Regions from separate parts of the Lentibacillus salinarum genome, predicted to be linked through region 2. Evidence: predicted binding sites of a transcription regulator. Region 2 holds the regulator's gene; the other holds the start of a gene.

Region 1 (4,443 bases), on a different contig from region 2:
GCCCTAGGAATGATTGATCTGGTTGAACAGGCTGGTGCAACGCTGGAAGGAATTGGCGTTGTAATTGAAAAAGGGTTTCAGGAAGGTGGAAAGATGCTGCGCGAACGCGGCATTCGTGTCGAGTCATTGGCAACGATTGCGTCACTGGCTGATGGTCACGTTACATTTCAATCGAAGGAGGCGATACGATCATGAAAACAGCTGCTTTAAGTTTTCAGCATTTGTTGGCGATGTATGCCGGTGCGATTTTAGTGCCGCTCATTGTGGGGGAGGCACTTAGCTTAACATCCGACCAGTTAACGTATCTAGTGGCCATTGATATTTTGATGTGCGGGGTTGCGACGATTTTGCAAGTGGTCCGTAACCGGTTTTTCGGGATTGGCCTTCCCGTTGTGCTTGGCTGTACGTTCACGGCAGTGGGGCCAATGATCGCGATTGGTGGTGAGTTTGGGATAACAGCCATTTATGGTGCAATTATCGTTTCGGGTGTCGTCGTTTTCTTCATCAGCCGCTTCTTCGGCAAATTGGTTCGTTTTTTTCCACCGATTGTGACGGGGACAGTTGTGACGATTATCGGTATCACACTGATCCCCACGGCCATCAACAATATGGGCGGGGGAGAAGGCGCCAGTGATTTCGGTTCGATCAACAATCTCGCGTTGGCATTCGGGACGCTAGTGTGCATTATTTTGTTGTATCGTTTCACAAAAGGCTTTACCCGATCGATTGCAATACTACTTGGTTTGACAGCCGGGACTGTTGCAGCGATGTTGATGGGGAGCGTTGATTTTTCGGCAGTTGGCGACGCGTCATATTTCCACGTCGTTCAGCCATTCTATTTTGGCATGCCGACGTTTGAATGGTCTGCTATTTTGACGATGATTCTAGTGGCGATGGTGTCCCTGGTCGAGTCGACGGGTGTTTATTTTGCGCTGGGGGATATGACGGAAAAAGACTTGAAGGAAGCGGATCTTTCCAATGGTTATCGTGCGGAAGGTTTAGCTATTTTGCTCGGCGGGATTTTCAATGCCTTTCCGTATACAGCTTTTTCGCAGAATGTCGGGTTGATGCAGATGACAGGTGTCAAATCACTAAGGGTCATTATAATCACCGGTTTGATGCTCGTCTTACTTGGACTGATTCCCAAGATAGCAGCCGTGACAACCATTATTCCGACGGCTGTTCTGGGCGGTGCGATGGTCGCCATGTTCGGAATGGTTATTGCCCAGGGAATAAAAATGTTGAGTGTTGTGATATCTGACTCCCCAGGAAATGCGATGATTGTTGCCTGTTCAGTCGGCATGGGCATGGGCGTAACAGTGGTTCCGGAGTTGTTCCACAACTTCCCGTCAAGTATTCAAATTCTGACAAGTAACGGGATTGTAGCAGGCAGTGTGACGGCCATTGTCCTGAATATTGTATTCAATATGACACCGGTAAAAGCGAAAACCCGGACAACCATTGTGCATCAGGAAAGTGCCTGATCAGTTTAGGGGACCAGTTTTGGGATTGTTTTGATTAGTGGATTATGATATAAAAATAGTAATGCTCGTCCTGTTTAGATCAACCTGGCTCTTTAAAATACTTACATTGGCAAGATGACAAATGCTTTTAATTGGAACAAACGCTGAAAATTCCGTATCACCATGATGAGTGGTACGGGATTTTTTATCCATAATACACTGGTATCTTTGCTTTTTGCCAAATTCTATATATAGTGATTTAAATCACTTTAAAACACTATATATTGTGTTATATTCAAAGCGAACGAACAAAACAAAGGAGAGATATTTTATGTTTCAAAGCTCAGAAGACATTATTGAAACGTTCACATCCCATGCGGATGACAAGAAAGCGGATTATTTAAAACACGAAAACAGCAATTTTGTTTATTCCTTACCTCTTCTGCGTCATAACTTAAACAATCATGCTGAGCAGGATTTTTTGTTTCGTCATATTCTTCCAAACCGAATCAAGGAATTATATGACGAAGGTGTTATCTATGTTCATGATAAACAGTTGGCGCCATATTGTGTATCAATTAGCTGCCGTGACATTGCCATGATAGGAATACCATCACTTGCTAAAAACATGATCAAATCGAGGCCAACAAAACGCTTGTCTATTCTTGTTAGACATTTCAGTAATGTCGTTACACTAATTTCTCAGCAAGTTTCCGGTGCGGTAATGCTTGCACAGCTTTCTACCATTGCTGCATCCTATTTGTACAACGAAGATAAATTTGGTTCATATTATTCAGATGACGATTTAAAGCAACTCTTTCAAAGCTTAATTTGGGAATTAAACATGCCGCTACGTTCCGGTGCGCAAAGCAGTTTTTCGAATATTACATTGGAGTTTGGCAAACCTTCAGAAGAAATTAAAGATGAATATATTGTCATTGGCGGGGAAGGTCTGCCAATTAAGTATTCAGAGATTCCGTCTGAATATTTTGACCGTATAAATCAAGCGATCATTAATGTAATGAGTGAAGGCACGGGAAGCGACGGCATCCCATTTACATTCCCATTAATGACGATTCAAATTGATGATGACTTCAATTATCATAACCCGCTTTTTCTTGAATTATTGGATAAGATGTATCATTGGGGTGGGGTCTACTTTGAAAACTTTAAAACCAAACCATTTGAAGATCCATATTATAAAGTGTTGAATCCCGCCATTCAGGCGAAGGATCCCGAAGTAAGCCGCAGTCTTTGCTGCCGGTTGCAGATTAACTTAGAAACACTGTCCAAAGCCGGCGGTGGTGTATTTGGTTCTTCTACCGGCTCGACTGGTGCTGTACAAGTATTAAACTTAAATGCAAATCGATTACTATTGGAATTTGGCCATGATATAGACTTGGTTAAAGACAAAATGCGTGAATATATGGAGATTATGCAAGAAGCACATATGGCCAAGCGGAACTGGCTGGAACAAAACAGAGATCTTTACCCAACATTTTTTGCCTACAATAACAATTTAAAAAATTACTTTAATGTCTTTGCGATTACTGGGGTGAACGAAGGTCTCATTAACATAGGTTATCAAGATGGTATTAAAGACGAAAAGGGACAGTTAATTGCTCATGAATTAATGCAGCATATGACAAATATTGTTAATGCGTTTATTGTGCGTGACAAAGTAGCTTGCGGTATTGAGTATGCACCTGCTGAAAATGCCGCGATTAAACTGGCCCGACATGATAAAAAATGGGCTGAAGCACATAATCGAGCCATTTTCACACAAGGTGAAGGCGAAAATCCATACTTAACAAGTGGATGTATGACACCATTTTCTGAGGAAGATTTCCTAGACCAATTGGAAAACAGCGCCGAATTTCAAGGGTATGCGACATCGGGAAGTGTCTTGCACCACTTCTTGGAGTCAAAGGTAGCAGCTGAGAAATTGGTTATCTATTTAGATAAAATCTTTGAAAAACCAATTAATTATATAACGTTAACACCAACCATTACGTCGTGTATGGAATGTGGTCAAAAAATCATCGCTGAAGATGCAAGAAACATCCACACTTGCCCGAGATGCGGCTCACAGGATATTGCCACATTTAGTCGTGTGATCGGCTATTTGAAAATGATTGCACGAAACAATATTAATACAGATGAAAAAGGGTATTACAAAGGAAAATACAATTTTTGGTCCAAAGCTCGTCGTCACGATTGGAATGTGCGCAAACGAATGAAAAAAGAAACGGTTGAAGAAGTGGTAGGACATTGAAGTTTTATAACCGATTCATTCGCACGTTTCAAGATGTGCCGGAACATACCACATTGCTTATTCATTCATTATCAGGTTGTCTACTGCATTGCTATGGCTGCCATAACTATGAAGAAATAATTGCCAGGACGCCTCGGGAACATAAAACAAAGGAAGACTTGTATCTATATCTGAAAAAGAGCGGCTTTTTATTTGATGCTGTGATGTTCAGTGGCGGAGAATTTTTAATTGATAAGTTAGACGAAATTACGGATCTGCTGCAAGTGGTACGCAACGTATTTACAGGAAGGATAGTCATCGCAACCTGTGGTGTATACAATAAGAAAATAAAACATTTAATTGATCAGGACCTGGTTGATGGCATTCACGTTGATATGAAACTTCCTTATCATTTATTGGATCCTGTAGAAGATCAGGACATTTTCCAAGATGTGATGGGAATAAAACCGAATCAACAACTCATTAATAATTTACTCGACAGCATCGATACCGTCATTGCGCACAATTCGCCGATTGATCAAGTTCGAACCGTAAAATACCCAATTCTTGCTGATGTGTTTTTCGAGGAAATTAGAAAATATATTGAAACCCGAAAAAACTACTATAACAGTGGTGTTCCATATTTCTTAAACCAATTTGTTTCTCCTGAATAACTGTATCAAGACGTGTTTGACCCAAAAGGTTAATCATTCATATTCGAATGCC
Region 2 (4,443 bases):
GTGAAAAATACCGGCAGATTTTCCATCATGCGATATTGTAAAATAGACCCTAGTATCTCATCTCTGAACCATGCTGATTGTGTTTCAGCACCAATATCATCAAGCATAAGAACATCAGTCTTTTTGAAATAATTGATTTTTTCATTGATGGAGTCATCTTTTATGGAACTTTTCATTTCCCTAACAAATTCAGGCATATAGATAAGCATGGAGGCGATATTTAACCGCTTCAGTTCATTAGCAAGTGCTCCAAGAAAATAGGTCTTTCCAACTCCAAACGGACCATAAAAATAAATTCCTTTTTTCGGGAAATTGGTTTTGGCCTCCTTCAGGAAGTTCAACATTTCATGTACAACCGGCTTTCGCTGCTGCCCGTCAACATCAGAAATACGATTAATGCTTGCATTCAATATATCTTTCGGCATATAAAGGCTCTGAATTAGATTTTGTTGTTCTTTCTGTTTCTCATCATTGATCCGGTTATAACATTTTTCATATACAAGGTGTATCTCATTATTCTCTACCCGCAGAATCGGTGAGTATCCTTGAAGCATATTAATACACTGATCAAAGCACTGGCACTGATCACACTGCTTGGATTGTGTTTTATATTCATGGAGCTTGATAAGGTTTTTATCAATTTCTTTTTGCGAGAGTTGCGGATGAAGTGATAGAAATTCACTAATTTCAGGATCGTTTAGAACTTCTTCCCTTATTTGTAAGTAATTCTCTTTGAAGTTTTTGTTCTGGTTCATCCATTTTTTAATTTCGGATTGTACTGGCTTCATATGCTTCACCCTTGCGAATGGTTGTTATGTCCGTTAGAGAATTCCCGAAGAAGCGCTGCAAATTCCGCGTCATTCTGATGTGTGTCCTGATTATTTCGCCGTGGTTCCGGTTTTTGTTTCTTCCGTTCTTTGAACCAATCAGGTACAACTTCTTTCGCCGCTGGTTTGCGGTTGTTTTTCCGTTTCGTTTGCCGCTGCTGATACTGTGTCTTTTGTTTTTTGGCAAATGCCATGGCTTCTCTAGCTGTTTTCAAATTGGCACGTGACCAGTGACTGGCAATCGTCTCCATATAAGCTTTTGACAGCTTCATATCCGATTGCAGCAGGACATAGTGGATAAGAATATTCATGACCGGTGATGGCAACCCTTGTGTCGTCATCACATCACGAATCACTTTCAAATCCTGGCCGGATGCCTGACCACCGCTCGACAAATCCTCAAGTAGTTGTTTTGGCGAAATGTTTTCCATTTTCTTCATGAGCTGTTCTTCTTTTGTCGTCGATTGATCGTCCGTGTCGGTTGCTGGCATGTCGTTTCTTTCCATCAGTTTGATCGTTGCTTCTTGATGTGAGGTCTGAAACAAATCATGGCAGGCTTCCTTAAATTCTTTGGAATCCAGTATATTTTCTTCCGTCAATGCCCATAGAACCGCTTTTTCCACTTCAAATTCAGCTAGACCATAAAGTGTCATCATTTGTGACATAAGTCGTTTATTAGCAGTCGTCAGTACGTTTTTGACTGGAATCATGCGGGATTTGAGCATCTGTTCCATCCAGGAAAAATCAATCGATGGGATGGCTTCTTCCGGCGCCTGATCATTATCCGTGATATCCAAACCGGTTGTGTTCGGCTGAAACGTCTGGAACACCTCATTGAACGAAGCCGTAATGTTCGTACCTTTTTCAGTTGCCGGTAATCGAAAATGCGCCTTCAACATGTCAAATTTTGCCTGTCCGATATGGTGATAGAGTAGTTGCGTCAGCATATCGTCAGCAAAAAATTCCACCGGTGCAAACGGGCTTTGCAGTACATACGTATACGTTTTGTGCTCACCGGATTGCTGAAAAGTTTTCAGTAATCCGACACCTTCCAGCATACGTCTTGCCCGGTAGATGGCATCAAGCGGCAGGTTCATGTAATTCATCAGTGTATGATGGGTTTGGGCTGTGGCGTCCTGTTGAAAGTCACGTTCATTCATCAGGGTCTGGTATAAGGAAATGGCTTGGATTCCGATCAGCGGCTGATACAGATGTGTTAACGATTTCGAGTAGTCAAACGGAAGGCTGCCTTTCAATAAAACCCGGTAACCTTCAATTGGCAAGATCTTTCCGATGTCATTCATCATGCTAACCCTTTCCTTTATCCAATGTACTGAAGTGTTAATCGGATTGTTCTTTATCAGACTGAATCAAATCCTTCAGCTCGTCAAGAAACACAGATAAATCTTTGAATTGGCGATAAACAGAGGCAAAACGGACATAGGCGACTTCATCAACATCAGAAAGCCGTTCCATCACCATTTCACCAATGTCATTGCTATCCACTTCTGAGACCCCGGTATTACGCAGTTCTTTCTCCACACCGATCGCGATTTCCTCGATTTTCTCGAGGGGAACAGGTCGTTTTTCGCAGGCTTTGATTAACCCGCGGATAAGCTTCTCACGGCTGTATTCCTGTCTGGTGCCATCTTTTTTGACGACAATTAATGGTACTTCTTCGATCCGTTCAAACGTCGTGAACCGAAAGCCGCACTGTTCACATTCCCGGCGTCTGCGGATCGAGTGCCCTTCTTCAATTGGACGTGAATCCAATACTTTTGTACTTTTATTTTGGCAATTTGAACATCGCATATTGTCCAACCCCATTCATTGATGCTGCCATCAGTTTCTGTTATCGAGCAACGGCAATTCCTTATCGGCATATGTATACAATTGCTGAATCACTTTATGACTGTAACCAAAATCCATTGGCATGGCTGACTCAGTCGTAACCGAAAAATCGATCGCTGTTCTGTATGGTCTCACCATGATAACCGTCGCCACAATGAAAGCCTTTCGTCCTTTGATGATTGTTGCACTGATTTCACCACGTTCGTTGGAGACGGCATTGACACGGTATTTGGGATTGCTTTGAAACAGGCTTTCCAGCAACGCCATCCCTTTTTCACCCGTTATTTTATAGTAGTGTGTCTGCAATAAAGGATCCATATGTATTTCATTGGTCTCGGCGTGATTACTGAAATACCTGGCAATTATTTGGCGAAATGACATTTTCTGCACCTCATCCCAGCGAAAATCAAAAAAACTATCGAACAAACTTCTTAAAGTGCGTGTTCAAAAAGGAGGATAAAAAGGACCGGCAGGCTAAGTTCGCGACGACAATCGCTAACGCCTGCACTAGCACGTCCTGTGAGTCGAAAGTTCGAGGCGGTGCCGTTTCGAGCACAAGAAAAGCTTCACTGAAATCGCATCCCACGCAGGAAAAGTGGTTTTCTTTTCCAAGGAGCGGGCTTCCACAGGATGTGGTGACTTCTGCAGTTGGCTATTGACGTGGGCGGTCTTAGCAGAAGGTCCCCTGCGACTTTAGATACATGAGCAGCGGAGAAACAAGCCAACGAGCTTCTCGCGTGTGTGGTGACTTCGACGTTCGACACAGGACGTATCGATATTTAGTCGAAGGTCCCCTATTCGACGTGTCATTTTTACCGGACTTTTTGAACAACCTCTTAAACCTATTATATATGATATGTCTATTTATTGTAACACGATTTTCAGTTTTAACGGAACAAAAAAAGATTGACGCATTTTTTAGGTCAAAATGGTCAATCTTTTTTATAATGATCGGCATCATGAAACTTGTGGCTGCCTGTTGTTGATATGATTTCCGACATAGCGGGTAAGATCCACTACCCGTTTGGAATAACCCCATTCATTATCATACCAGGCCAAAATCTTAATCTTGCTGTCATCCATCACCATCGTCGATAACCCATCAATAATTGCAGAATACTCTGTTGTTGTATAATCAATCGATACGAGTGGTTCATCGCTGTATTTGATAATGCCATGCATGCCATTTTCCGAAGCATCTCGGAAAAGTTCATTGATTTCGCTTGCTGTAACAGATTCTTCCACGTCAATGACCAAGTCAACAAGCGAAACATTCGGTGTCGGCACCCGCAATGCCATGCCGTGCAATTTTCCATCCAGTTGTGGCATCACCTCACCAAGCGCTTTCGCTGCGCCTGTCGATGTCGGAATGATCGATTGTGTGCAGCCACGGGCACGCCGCAAATCTTTATGCGGATTATCAAGATTCTTTTGGTCGTTGGTGAACGAGTGCACTGTGGTCATCAGGCCGTTAATAATTGTCAAGTGATTATCCAGTACCTTGACGACCGGTGCCAGACAGTTTGTCGTACATGAAGCATTGGAAATGACCTCATCTTCTTCCGGGTTATACGTTTGTTCATTTACACCCATAACGATTGTTTTGTCGACCTGCTTTCCGGGAGCTGTAATGACAACCTTTTTAGCACCTGCTTGGATATGGCGGCCGGCGTCTTCTTTCGTTTTGAATTTACCTGTTGCCTCTATAACAATATCAATCTCATGCGCTTGCCATGGAAGGTTTTCCGGTTCACGTGAACTGACT

What was found. Region 2 encodes NrdR, which represses ribonucleotide reductase genes. Its sites were predicted from a motif close to AACACNATATATNGTGTT; they were not measured.
Region 1: the regulator NrdR is predicted to act here: its motif matches at 1,737-1,754, upstream of nrdD (anaerobic ribonucleoside-triphosphate reductase).

The regions. Positions count from the first base shown of each region.
Region 1 covers NZ_JBHTNH010000006.1:52,183-56,625, reverse strand. The annotation lists gene ACFQ4A_RS05305 (xanthine phosphoribosyltransferase) at 1-195, shown strand, start outside; gene ACFQ4A_RS05300 (nucleobase:cation symporter-2 family protein) at 192-1,484, shown strand; gene nrdD (anaerobic ribonucleoside-triphosphate reductase) at 1,795-3,738, shown strand; gene ACFQ4A_RS05290 (4Fe-4S cluster-binding domain-containing protein) at 3,735-4,391, shown strand.
Region 2 covers NZ_JBHTNH010000024.1:52,945-57,387, forward strand. The annotation lists gene dnaI (primosomal protein DnaI) at 1-788, opposite strand, end outside; gene ACFQ4A_RS11120 (replication initiation and membrane attachment family protein) at 794-2,134, opposite strand; gene nrdR (transcriptional regulator NrdR) at 2,169-2,639, opposite strand; gene ACFQ4A_RS11130 (cytosolic protein) at 2,670-3,059, opposite strand; gene ACFQ4A_RS11135 (glyceraldehyde-3-phosphate dehydrogenase) at 3,636-4,443, opposite strand, start outside.